Methylobacillus flagellatus KT: one gene and its partners. The protein of the gene in region 2 binds, or shares a complex with, the protein of the main gene of each other region. Links are inferred from orthologs where the notes say so. Each region holds a gene or a part of one and is shown on either strand. Other genes may lie near its edges.

Region 1 (2,854 bases), 640 kb from region 2 along the record:
AACCGCAGTTCCAACAAGACTTTCCGTGGTTTCGGCATGGACGAGGGGTTGAAGATCCTAGACGAAGTGCGCCGACAGGTCGGCGTGCCCATTCTCACCGACGTGCATACTGAAGCACAGGTGCCACATGTAGCGGCAGTCGTGGATGTATTGCAGACACCAGCCTTTCTGTGCCGCCAGACTGACTTCATCACCGCCTGCGCCCAGTCCGGCAAGCCGGTGAATATCAAGAAGGGCCAGTTCCTGGCGCCCGGCGACATGAAGCAGGTAGTGCAGAAAGCGAAAGAAGCCAACGGCGGCGCGGATACCATCATGGTGTGCGAGCGTGGCGCTTCTTTTGGCTACAATACTTTAATCTCTGACATGCGTGGACTCGCCATCATGCGCGAGACGAATTGCCCGGTGGTGTTCGATGCCACGCATTCAGTCCAGCAGCCTGGTGGCCAGGGGGACAAGAGCGGCGGCCAGCGCGAGTTCGTGCCTGTGTTGGCGCGCGCCGCGGTTGCCAGCGGCGTGGCTGGGGTGTTCATGGAAACCCATCCCGATCCTGCCCAGGCCTTGTCCGACGGCCCGAACGCCTGGCCTTTGTCCAAGATGAAGGCATTGCTGGAAGTGTTGGTCGACCTCGACCGCGTGGTGAAAAAAGCCGGCTTCATCGAACATACGGTGTAAGCCGGAACAAAAATCCAAATCTACATTGAGGAAATAAAGCATGAGTGCCATTGTTGATATTATTGCCCGCGAGATCATTGATTCCCGCGGTAACCCCACTGTCGAGGTTGATGTCCTGCTCGAGTCCGGCGTGATCGGCCGTGCGGCCGTGCCTTCCGGTGCCTCCACCGGCACCAAGGAAGCGGTCGAACTGCGCGACGGCGACGCTGCGCGCTACCTCGGCAAGGGCGTGTTGCAGGCAGTCGAGAACGTCAATACCGAAATCACTGAAGCCATCATCGGCCTCGACGTTGAAGAACAGAGCTTCATCGACCAGACCCTGATCGACCTCGACGGCACCGAGAACAAGAGCCGCCTGGGTGCGAATGCGATCCTCGCGGTTTCCATGGCCTGCGCCCGTGCCGCCGCTGAAGAGTCCGGCCTGCCGCTCTACCGCTACCTCGGTGGTTCCGGCTTCATGCAATTGCCTACACCGATGATGAATATCATCAACGGCGGCGCGCATGCTGAAAACAGTGTGGATATGCAGGAGTTCATGATCATCCCTGCTGGCCTGCCGACATTCCGCGAAGCCCTGCGCGCAGGCGCTGAAGTGTTCCACGCCCTGAAGAAAATCCTGCACAGCGAAGGCCTGGCGACTACCGTGGGTGATGAAGGCGGTTTTGCGCCGGACCTGCCATCCAACGAAGCCGCGATCCAGTACATCCTGCAGGCGATCACCGCAGCCGGCTATGAGCCGGGTCGCGACATCCTGCTGGGCCTGGATTGCGCCAGCTCCGAGTTCTACAAGGACGGCCTCTACCACCTGGAATCCGAAGGCCTGCAGCTGACTTCAGCACAGTTTGCCGACTACCTGGCGACCTGGGTCGACAAGTATCCCATTGTCAGCATTGAGGACGGTATGTCCGAGCATGACTGGGACGGCTGGAAGTTGCTGACCGACCGCATCGGCAAGAAAGTACAGCTGGTGGGTGATGATCTGTTCGTGACCAATGCCAAGATACTGCGTGAAGGCATCCAGAAGGGCGTGGGTAACTCCGTGCTCATCAAGGTCAACCAGATCGGTACCCTGACCGAGACCTTCACCACCATCGAGACTGCCAAGCGCGCCGGCTATACCGCCGTGATCTCGCACCGCTCCGGCGAGACCGAGGACACCACGATTGCGGATATCTCGGTTGCGACCAATGCCTTGCAGATCAAGACTGGCTCCTTGTCGCGTTCCGAGCGTATCGCCAAGTACAACCAACTGCTGCGTATCGAGGAAGAGCTTGGTGATGCCACCAGCTACGCAGGCAAAGAAGCGTTTTATAATCTGAAGTGAGACTGCTCACCCTCATCTTCGTCGCCCTGATCGCCTTGCTGCAGTATCCGCTGTGGCTGGGTAAGGGCAGCTGGCTGAGGGTGTGGGACCTGAACCAGAAAATCGTTGCGCAGAAGGCCGTCAATGCCGAATTGAAGCTGCGCAACGATACCCTGGATGCTGAAGTGCGTGACCTCAAGCAGGGCAATGCCGCTATCGAGGAGCGTGCGCGCAGCGAGCTGGGCATGATCAAGCAGGACGAAGTCTTCTACCAGGTAATAGACCAGATGCCTGGCCAACCGGCTTCACCACCTGCCGCGCTGACCGGTGCACAATGAACTGCAGTCCGGGCCGGCTCCCATGAGCAGACATAAGCTGATTTTCCTTATCATTGCCATCCTGGCAAGCGGTTTCATCGCCACCTCGGTAGTGAGCTACCAAGTATCGCGAATGTCCATCCACAATGCGATCGTCGACAGCACGCTGCCCCTCAGCTCCGACAACATCTATTCCGAAATCCAGAAGGACCTCATCCGGCCGATTTTCGTATCGTCCAAGATGGCATCCGACACCTTCCTGCGGGACTGGATGCTCGACGGCGAGCAAAATATCGACAAAATCAGCCGTTACTTGCAGGAGGTGCAGGACCAGTATGGTGCATTCATCAGTTTCCTGGTGTCGGGGCGCACGAGCAACTATTACTATGGCAAAGGCGTGCTGAAACAGGTGCGACCCAATGAGGAGCGCGATGCCTGGTACTACCGGGTACGCGATATGCAGGTCCCTTATGAGATCAATGTGGATCGGGATATGGCGCATGCCGACGCCTTGACCATCTTTATCAACTACCGTGTGCTGGATTACGACAACCAATACCTG
Region 2 (6,464 bases):
GGTGATCCTGGTGAATATCATGGCATGGTGCTGCATATCCATCTGGGCATGAAAATCAGTCAGCGCGATATCGTCAACAAGTTGATCGCCATGCAGTATGAGCGCAACGACTTTGATTTTTCCCGTGGTACATTCCGTGTCCGCGGCGATGTGCTCGATGTGTTTCCTTCGGAAAACAGTGAAACCGCAGTGCGCATCAGCCTGTTCGACGACGAGATTGAGAACATTACCTTGTTCGATCCATTGACCGGGCAGATTTTCAACAAGATCCACAATTTCCGCATCTTTCCGTCGAGCCATTATGTGACGGCACGCGAGGCCACGATCCGCGCGATGGAAACCATCAAGCAGGAGTTGCGGGAGAGGGTGGATTTCTACATCAAGACCGGTAAGCTGGTAGAGGCGCAACGCATTGAACAGCGTACGCGCTTCGACTTGGAGATGCTCAACGAAATCGGCTTCTGCAAGGGGATCGAGAACTACAGCCGGCACTTGACAGGCAGGCAGCCCGGCGATGCACCGCCGACATTGATCGACTACCTGCCCAAGAATGCGCTCATGATCATCGATGAGAGCCATGTCACTGTGCCGCAGATTGGTGGGATGTACAAAGGTGACCGTGCGCGCAAGGAAAACCTGGTCGATTATGGCTTTCGCCTGCCGTCGGCCATGGATAATCGGCCGCTCAAGTTCGAAGAGTTCGAGCGCATCATTCCGCAATGCATTTTCGTGAGTGCGACACCGGCAGAGTATGAAGCCACGCACCAGCAGCGCATCGTTGAACAGGTGGTGCGGCCTACAGGACTGATCGATCCAGAAATCATCGTCAAGCCTGCGGATACACAAGTGGATGATTTGCTGTCTGAAATCAAGCTCAGGGTCGAAGCAGGCGAGCGCGTATTGGCCACGACGCTTACTAAACGTATGGCGGAAGATCTCACGGACTACCTGTCAGAACATGGCGTGCGGGTAAGATACCTGCACTCCGACATCGATACAGTAGAGCGCGTGGAAATCATCCGCGACCTGCGCCTGGGCGAGTTTGACGTGCTGGTGGGCATCAACCTGTTGCGCGAAGGTCTGGATATTCCCGAAGTATCGCTGGTGGCAGTGCTTGATGCTGACAAAGAGGGCTTTCTGCGCTCAGAGCGGTCATTGATCCAGACTGCCGGGCGCGCGGCCCGCAACCTCAATGGCAAGGTCATCTTTTATGCCAACAAGGTGACGCGATCCATGAAGCTGGCAATGGACGAAACCCAGCGCCGTCGTGCCAAGCAGATGGCTTTCAACGCCGAGCACGGCATTACGCCTAAAGGCGTCAACAAGCGTATCAAAGACATCATTGAAGGTGTCTACAGTAAAGAAGACCATCAGCGGGACCGCAAGGTGGCCGAAGAGCGGGCCAGTTATGCCCAGATGACCGAAAAGCAGTTGGTCAAGGAAATGAAGCGTCTGGAGAAAGCCATGCACGAGAGCGCAAAAAATCTGGAGTTTGAAAAGGCTGCCGAGTATCGCGATCAGCTGAGAAAGCTCAAGAATAATTTCTATGGTGCGGAAGTGACGGATGAGTTGGCGGATTGAACCGTGCGGCAAACCCCTACGTATGTTGAAGGCATAAGCTGGGGTTCCTCGGAATAAAGTGTATGTTCCTCAAAAGAAAAAGCCCTGATAAGTCAGGGCTTTTTTTTAATGCTGCTTGAGCTTATTTCTGAGTTTCCACCATCACCAGCTCTTCGCTGACTGCGGCTTCCTTGGCCGCTTTTTGTTGCCAGGCTGCAGGTTTGCGAGGGGCGCGAGGCGCAGGCGCTTCCTCAACAGCGATGACTGCTTGAATGGCTTCGGCCTTGGTTTCTACCAGTTGCAAGCCAGAATCCATCAAGTCGGCCGGCTTCTCTGCTTCAACCTTGCGGCGGCGAGGTGCACGGGGCTTCTTTTCAGGCTTCGCAGCTTCAGTAGGCGCTTCATCCGCCAACGCCTCAAGAGGTTTTTCCTGCTTGGTATCAGCAGGACTCTCGGCTAAAGGCTCGCTCAAGTGAGCTGATTTTTCTTCCTTGGTCCGAGTTTCCTTAACTGCCGTTGCATCAATGGCAGGCAGGCTTTCTTCAGTCACGACCACATCTTTCCTGATGGCGGGCGCAGGCGCTTCCTTTTGGGGCGCAGCTTCAGTTGCAGTATGGACCGTCTCGGTGTTTTCCTTCACCTGGGTGATGGGCGCTGCTTCCGGGGTGGTGGGGGCTGTCTTGGCCTCCACTGGTCGCTCAGCTGCCTCAACGGATGCAATAGGTGCTGCGGCTGCGGCATGCAATTCTTCCGCTGCTTGCTGGCGGTTTTCGCGGTTTGCATTGTCGCTGCGGGGCTGGCGCTCGCGGCGGCCGTTGCGTCCGCGGCGGTTGCCACGTTGTTCGCTGTTGGCCTCTATAGGAGTTTCAGACTGCAGCGATGGGGTGGGCTGCGGCTGTTGCACCTTGGGCTGGCGCTCGTTGCGCTCCGGACGCTCGGCTCTTTCTTGACGGCCTTGAGCGGCGCGCTGTTCTGCCTGTTGCGGGCGGCGCTCCTGTTGACTCCGTTGTTCCTTGCGCTGCTCTTGACGCTGCTCGTTTTGCATCTGTCGATCGTTGCCGGTTCGTTCGCTGGCGCTACGCTCGTTACGCCTGTTGTTGCGGCGTGGGTTCCGGTTGCTGTCGCGCTGCTGGGTTTCTTCCTGTGGCTTGACTTCGGGTTTGGGCGCAGCGACGCTGGCTAGCCAAGACTTGAAGCGATGGAGCAGGGATGTGCTGCTGGGTTTTTCTTTTTCCCTGGCTGCGGCGGGTGCGGGAGAAGCTGGGGTAATCCCCTTGACGGCGGCTTCGGCTTTTGCAGGCTTTGGTTCCTGGGCGAGTGCCGTCTCGAGAGTCTCGGACGGCAGCTCAACCATTTCATAGCTGGCCCGGCCTGTTTCTTCCACATCATCATGGCGAATGCGCAGGATGTTGTAGTTGGGAGTCTCCATGTGGATGTTGGGAATCAGCACTACCTGTACGCCCATGCGCTGCTCGATCTTATGGATTTCCGAACGCTTTTCGTTGAGCAGGAAAGTGGCTGCTTCGACAGGAAGCTGCACTTGAATGATGGCGCTGTTCTCTTTCATGGCTTCTTCCTGCGTGATACGCAGGATATGCAAAGCGGTCGACTCTATGCCACGAATATGGCCTGTGCCATGGCAACGCGGACAAGGGATATGGTTGCTTTCGCCGAGGCTGGGGCGTAGGCGCTGGCGCGAAAGCTCAAGCAGGCCGAAGCGCGAGATCTTGCCGGTCTGCACACGAGCGCGGTCATGGTGAAGCGCTTCACGTAGACGGTTTTCGACTTCGCGCTGGTTGCGCTGGTTTTCCATGTCGATAAAGTCGATGACGACAAGGCCGCCCAAGTCGCGCAGGCGCAGTTGGCGTGCGACTTCGTCCGCAGCTTCAAGGTTGGTGTTGAATGCAGTCTGCTCGATGTCGCTGCCCTTGGTGGAGCGGCCAGAGTTGACGTCTACGGATACCAGGGCCTCGGTATGGTCAATGACGATCGCGCCGCCGGAAGGCAAGCGCACTTCGCGCGCAAAGGCGGACTCGATCTGGTGCTCGATCTGGAAGCGGGAAAACAGCGGGATTTCATCACGGTAGAGCTTGACGCGCGATACATTGTTCGGCATCACGTGGTTCATGAACTGCACGGCTTGCTCATAGATGTCGGGCGTGTCGATGAGAATCTCGCCGATATCCGGCTGGAAATAGTCACGGATCGCGCGAATGACCAGGCTGCCTTCCTGGTAGATCAGGAATGGGCCGCTCTGGATGGTGGAGGCGCTTTCAACGGCAGTCCATAGTTGCAGCAGATAGTTGAGGTCCCATTGCAGTTCTTCCACACTGCGACCAATCCCTGCGGTACGGGCAATGATGCTCATGCCGCTGGGGACTTGCAGCTGCGCCATGGTGTCGCGTAACTCGTTGCGCTCTTCACCTTCGATACGGCGGGAAACACCGCCACCCCGAGGGTTGTTCGGCATCAGCACCAGGTAGCGTCCAGCAAGCGAGACAAAAGTGGTGAGCGCAGCTCCCTTGTTGCCGCGCTCGTCCTTGTCTACCTGCACGATCAGCTCCTGGCCTTCCTTCAGCACATCCTGGATGCGTGGGCTGCGGCCTGCATCGCTATCGTTCAGGAAGTAACTGCGGGCGATTTCCTTGAAGGGAAGAAAGCCATGGCGGTCGGTACCGTAATTGACAAAAGCGGCTTCGAGAGAAGGTTCTATACGGGTGATGACACCCTTGTAGATGTTGCTCTTGCGTTGTTCTTTGCCTGCGGACTCGATATCAAGATCGATGAGTTTCTGTCCGTCGACGATTGCGACGCGTAGTTCTTCTGATTGCGTCGCATTAAATAGCATGCGTTTCATTGTGTACTCCCGCGCTCTTCAAGCGGGCAGCAGGCCGTGCATGGCTTCTGGGGCAGCAGCGGTATGACTGAAACTTCCATGTATGCGCCTGCTCAATGAGGCAGGCGATAACAACACGATACGAGCAGATCAAAGTCCGCAAGAGGTAACGCGAAGCAATAGTTTCTCAATTTTTCAGCTAGGCAGTTCTTTGCCTTCAGGCTGCTTTTTCCTTATATGCGTTTTTAGTGCAGTTTTGAGGTGTCGTCTTGGGCCACCCGGAAAAAGATTTTCTAATACTGTTGTGCCACAGTATCAGCTTGAATTTGTTAACGAAAGCTTTCGTAAACTATTGGGTCTAAACCCCGGTACGTCTATTTCTGTCTCGGATTAGCCGTCATTATCGGCTAATATGCTATCTATTCAGTATATCCTGGGCTGTTGCGCCACATGAGCTGTATCGGTCTGCGGCGGCTAGAGCGCATCTATTTAGTTGTTGCAAATCGCTACTTGATGTTGATTGGCGAGCGAGTTAACCAAGGTATTTTTTTGTTCCAGTTGTCATTCTTGAAGAAGCGCTTAGCGCATTGACCTCAAGATGGTCGTAGTATAGGTGAGATGATTCATTTAAGCAAAACAAGAAATCAATATAACCCTGCCGTCGTCAACCTGCTCACCATTGATGAAGCTAGTGAAGGCCAGCGTGTTGATAATTTTCTGGCAAAGATACTCAAGGGTGTTCCTAAAAGTCATATTTATCGCATTCTGCGTAGCGGAGAAGTTCGCGTCAACAGTAAGCGCGTGGATTCAAGCTGTAAGCTCAATCTGGGTGACCAGGTGCGCGTGCCGCCGGTGCGTATGGCGCAGCCGCAAGCCGAATCGGTCGCAAGGCCGCAGGCTTCCAGGTTTGAGGGCGCCATTATTTTCGAGGACGAGGCATTGCTGGTCATCGACAAGCCGGCTGGGTTCGCCGTGCACGGCGGCAGCGGCATTAGCCGCGGGGTGATCGAGCAACTGCGCCTGGAACGTCCGCATGCCAAGTTCCTCGAGTTGGTGCACCGCCTGGACCGCGAAACCTCCGGCGTGCTGCTGCTCGCCAAGAAACGCGTGGCGCTGGTCAATCTGCATGACGCCATCCGAAACAACCAGACCGACAAGCGCTACCTGGTGCTGGTGCATGGCAAATGGACCGACCAGAAGCGCCGGGTCAAGTTGCCTCTGCATAAATTCGTACTGCCAAGTGGGGAGCGCAGGGTGGCCGTGCAGGATGGCGGCCAGAATTCCGACACTATCTTCTACCTGCGCAAGCCCTTGGGGGAGTTCACCTTGTTGGAAGCCCAACTTGTCACCGGTCGTACCCACCAATTGCGCGTGCAATTGTCGCACCTGGGTTTCCCGATTGCCGGTGATGATAAGTATGGTGACTTTGCCCTGAACAAATCCTTGCAGAAGCGTGGTTTGAAACGCATGTTCCTGCATTCTGCGGAAACGAATTTACGACATCCCGTGAGTGGAGAAAAATTGAAATTGATCGCACCTTTACCTGATGAGCTTAATAAATTTATTGAAATGCTGAGCGTGGAGTCCAAGCATGGCTAAGCGGTTTGACCTCATTGTGTTCGACTGGGATGGCACGCTGGCCGACTCTACACAGATCATCGTCGATAGCATTCGCAGGGCTGCCGTGGAAACCGGCCTGAAAGATCCTGGGCAGGAAGCGGCAAGCAGCATTATCGGTTTGGGGCTGCGCGAGGCGATCGAGCAGTTGTTCGGTGTGATGACGCAGGAGCAGATCCAGCAGATGGCAGCCCGCTACAATATGTATTACAACGCACACCAGGATGACGTCGTGTTGTTCGACCATGCGTACGACACTGTGCGCAGGCTCAATGAGCAGGGTTATATGCTAGGGGTGGCCACCGGCAAGGGGCGTCGCGGATTGAATCATGCGTTGGCCCATAGCGGCCTGGGAGAGTTCATCCATGCCACGCGTTGTGTCGACGAGTGTCCTTCCAAGCCACATCCGCAGATGCTGCTCGAGCTCATGGGCGAGTTTGGCGTCGAGCCA
Region 3 (2,945 bases), 1.3 Mb from region 2 along the record:
AGCCAGGAGTCCGACATGGCGCTGGAGTTGCGTAACCGTGACCGTGAACGCAAGTTGATCAAGAAAATTGACGAGACGCTGGCCAAGATAGACGAAGGCGATTATGGTTATTGCAGCGGTTGCGGTATTGAGATCGGGCTAAAACGATTGGAAGCCCGCCCTACTGCAACACTATGCATTGACTGCAAAACGCTGGACGAGATCCGTGAAAAACAGGTAGCAAAATAACCATCACCTGACTTTCAGTGTTTATCATCACGATGAAGGCGTATGTAATCTTGCGCCAGAAAGTGGTCGAAGCAAAATAGTGGTGCAATTATCCGTTCAGCTTCGCCGAGCGGGCATCACCTATCTTCATATTGTTTTCATCTATCATCAAATAAAAAGGCCGGTATACACCGGCCTTTTTACTGAAGCAAGATAACGGCTACTGTTGATCCGCCCCTGTTGCAGCTACTGCTGGCTCTTCTGGCGCTTCGGCACTAGGTGCTTCGATCAATGCCTTAGCGCTCAGACGCACGCGGCCCTTGTCATCCACTTCCAATACCTTGACCTTCACCACTTGGCCTTCCTTGAGAAAATCGGCCACGGCATTCACACGTTGGTGCGCAATTTGAGAGATATGCAGCAAACCATCTTTACCTGGCAGCAGTGAAACAATCGCACCGAAATCCAGCAACTTAAGGACCGTACCATCATAAACCTGCCCCACTTCTACTTCAGCAGTGATCGCTTCAATACGCTTCTTAGCCTCTTCCCCTGCTTCGGCACTGGTGCACCCAATCTTGATCGTGCCATCTTCCTCGATATCAATAGTGGTGCCTGTTTCTTCGGTCAATGCACGAATCACTGCGCCGCCTTTGCCGATCACATCACGGATCTTCTCAGGATTAATTTTCATGGTGATGATACGTGGTGCAAACTCGGAAAGTTCCTGAGGCTGCTCGCCAACAGCTTCCTTCATCAGGCCGAGGATATGCAAACGGCCCTCCTTGGCTTGTGACAATGCAACTCGCATGATTTCCGCAGTAATTCCGGTGATCTTGATATCCATCTGCAAGGCAGTAATACCGGATTCAGTACCAGCCACCTTGAAGTCCATATCACCCAAATGATCTTCATCACCCAGGATATCCGTCAATACGGCAACCCGGTTGCCTTCCTTGATTAAGCCCATGGCGATACCTGCGACATGCGCTTTCAACGGAACGCCCGCATCGAGCAGGGAGAGACAGCCACCACAGACGGAGGCCATGGAGCTGGAGCCGTTCGATTCGGTGATTTCAGAAACAACGCGAATGGTATAACCAAACTCTTCCTGACTTGGCAGTACTGCCAGCAGTGCACGCTTTGCCAAACGACCATGACCAATTTCACGACGCTTTGGTGTGCCGACACGACCGGTTTCGCCCGTGGCATATGGAGGCATATTGTAATGCAGCATGAAACGGTCGGCATACTCGCCCTGCAGCGCATCGATGATCTGTTCGTCGCGGCCGGTACCCAATGTAGCAACGACCAATGCTTGGGTTTCGCCACGGGTGAACAGTGCAGAACCGTGGGTGCGCGGCAATACACCAGTGCGGATGCTGATTGGGCGCACAGTGCGTGTATCACGCCCATCGATACGTGGCTCACCATTCAGGATCTGGCTACGTACAACCTTGGCTTCCAGGTTATGGAAAATGGACTTGATTTCATTTGCTTCGCTGGTCGAGGTTGTCTCCGTGATCAGCTCACCCAGCACTCGACTGCGGATTTCGTCCAGCTTGCTGGAGCGAGCACTCTTGGACTTGATCTTATAGGCCTCATTGATGTCAGCCCCAGCCAGCGCCTCAACTTTGGCAATCAGCTCGGTGTTGGGCTCTGGAGGCGCCCAGTCCCACGGCTCCTTGCCGACCTCGGCAGCCAGCTCATTAATCGCACTGATCACGATCTGCATCTGCTCGTGGCCATACACCACTGAACCTAGCATGACATCTTCAGGCAGTTCCTTGGCTTCAGACTCCACCATCAAAACAGCACTTTCAGTAGCTGCCACCACGAGATCAAGCGCGGTCTCCTTGAGCTGTGAGGCTGTCGGATTCAGAACATACTCGCCATTGATATAACCAACACGAGCAGCGCCAATTGGGCCGTAGAACGGGATACCAGAAATGGCCAAAGCTGCTGAAGCACCAATAATTGCAGGGATATCGGCATCAATTTCAGGATCGGAAGACATTACAGTTGCGACCACCTGCACTTCATTGTAGAAGGCCTCTGGGAACAACGGGCGTAGCGGGCGATCAATTAAGCGAGAGGTCAGTGTTTCCTTTTCGGAAGGACGCCCTTCACGCTTGAAAAAACCACCAGGAATCTTTCCGGCAGCATAGGTCTTCTCTTGATAATCTACGGTCAACGGAAAGAAATCCTGACCCTCTTTCACTTCACGCTTGCCAACTACGCTTACCAGAACCACTGTATCCCCGTAACTAACCATTACGGCACCATCGGCCTGGCGTGCAATTTCTCCGGTTTCAAGTGTCAGCTCATGCTGACCATAGGTAATCGTTTTCTTGATTGCCGTCACAATATTTGTCCTTTAATAAAAAAATAAGCCGACAAGCATTGCGTCTCCGCGTTGCTTTCGGCTTATCCTATGAATTCACAAGTGCGCGATAACTACTTACGCAGACCCAAACGTTCGATCAATGTACGATAGCGGTCTGCATTCTTACGCTTGAGATAATCCAGCAACTTGCGACGCTGGCTTACCAACTTCAACAGACCACGACGGGAGTGATGATCCTTGGCATGGCTTTTGAAATGCTCTGTCAAGTAAGTAATGCGGGCGCTAAGAAGCGCAACCTGAACTTCCGGGCTGCCCGTATCGTTTGGAGCTTGTTGGAAATCAGCAACAATTTTTGCTGTTTCTTGAACTGTAATTGCCATAACTTAATCCT

Evidence for each region.
Region 1: the proteins of MFLA_RS06755 (region 2) and eno are in contact, whole or in part, in a solved structure (PDB 2FYM), measured with the Escherichia coli proteins. The link is inferred for Methylobacillus flagellatus KT from one-to-one orthologs.
Region 3: the proteins of MFLA_RS06755 (region 2) and pnp are in contact, whole or in part, in a cryo-EM structure (PDB 9QH0), measured with the Escherichia coli proteins. The link is inferred for Methylobacillus flagellatus KT from one-to-one orthologs.

What each region holds. Positions count from the first base shown.
Region 1 is NC_007947.1:2,045,036-2,047,889, reverse strand. It holds eno (phosphopyruvate hydratase), read left to right. Parts: upstream 1-712; coding sequence 713-1,996; downstream 1,997-2,854. Other genes in the region: MFLA_RS09745 (sensor domain-containing diguanylate cyclase), read left to right, coding at 2,336-2,854; ftsB (cell division protein FtsB), read left to right, coding at 1,993-2,313; kdsA (3-deoxy-8-phosphooctulonate synthase), read left to right, coding at 1-672. UniProt on the Escherichia coli protein: Catalyzes the reversible conversion of 2-phosphoglycerate (2-PG) into phosphoenolpyruvate (PEP). It is essential for the degradation of carbohydrates via glycolysis.
Region 2 is NC_007947.1:1,399,933-1,406,396, forward strand. What follows is about bases 1,503-4,790. They hold MFLA_RS06755 (Rne/Rng family ribonuclease), read right to left. Parts: upstream 4,418-4,790; coding sequence 1,703-4,417; downstream 1,503-1,702. Other genes in these bases: uvrB (excinuclease ABC subunit UvrB), read left to right, coding at 1,503-1,581. Also shown: more of uvrB, read left to right, coding at 1-1,502; MFLA_RS06760 (RluA family pseudouridine synthase), read left to right, coding at 5,015-5,995; MFLA_RS06765 (HAD-IIIA family hydrolase), read left to right, coding at 5,988-6,464. UniProt on the Escherichia coli protein: Endoribonuclease that plays a central role in RNA processing and decay. Required for the maturation of 5S and 16S rRNAs and the majority of tRNAs. Also involved in the degradation of most mRNAs.
Region 3 is NC_007947.1:75,746-78,690, reverse strand. It holds pnp (polyribonucleotide nucleotidyltransferase), read right to left. Parts: upstream 2,573-2,945; coding sequence 428-2,572; downstream 1-427. Other genes in the region: rpsO (30S ribosomal protein S15), read right to left, coding at 2,665-2,934; dksA (RNA polymerase-binding protein DksA), read left to right, coding at 1-228. UniProt on the Escherichia coli protein: Involved in mRNA degradation. Catalyzes the phosphorolysis of single-stranded polyribonucleotides processively in the 3'- to 5'-direction. Also involved, along with RNase II, in tRNA processing.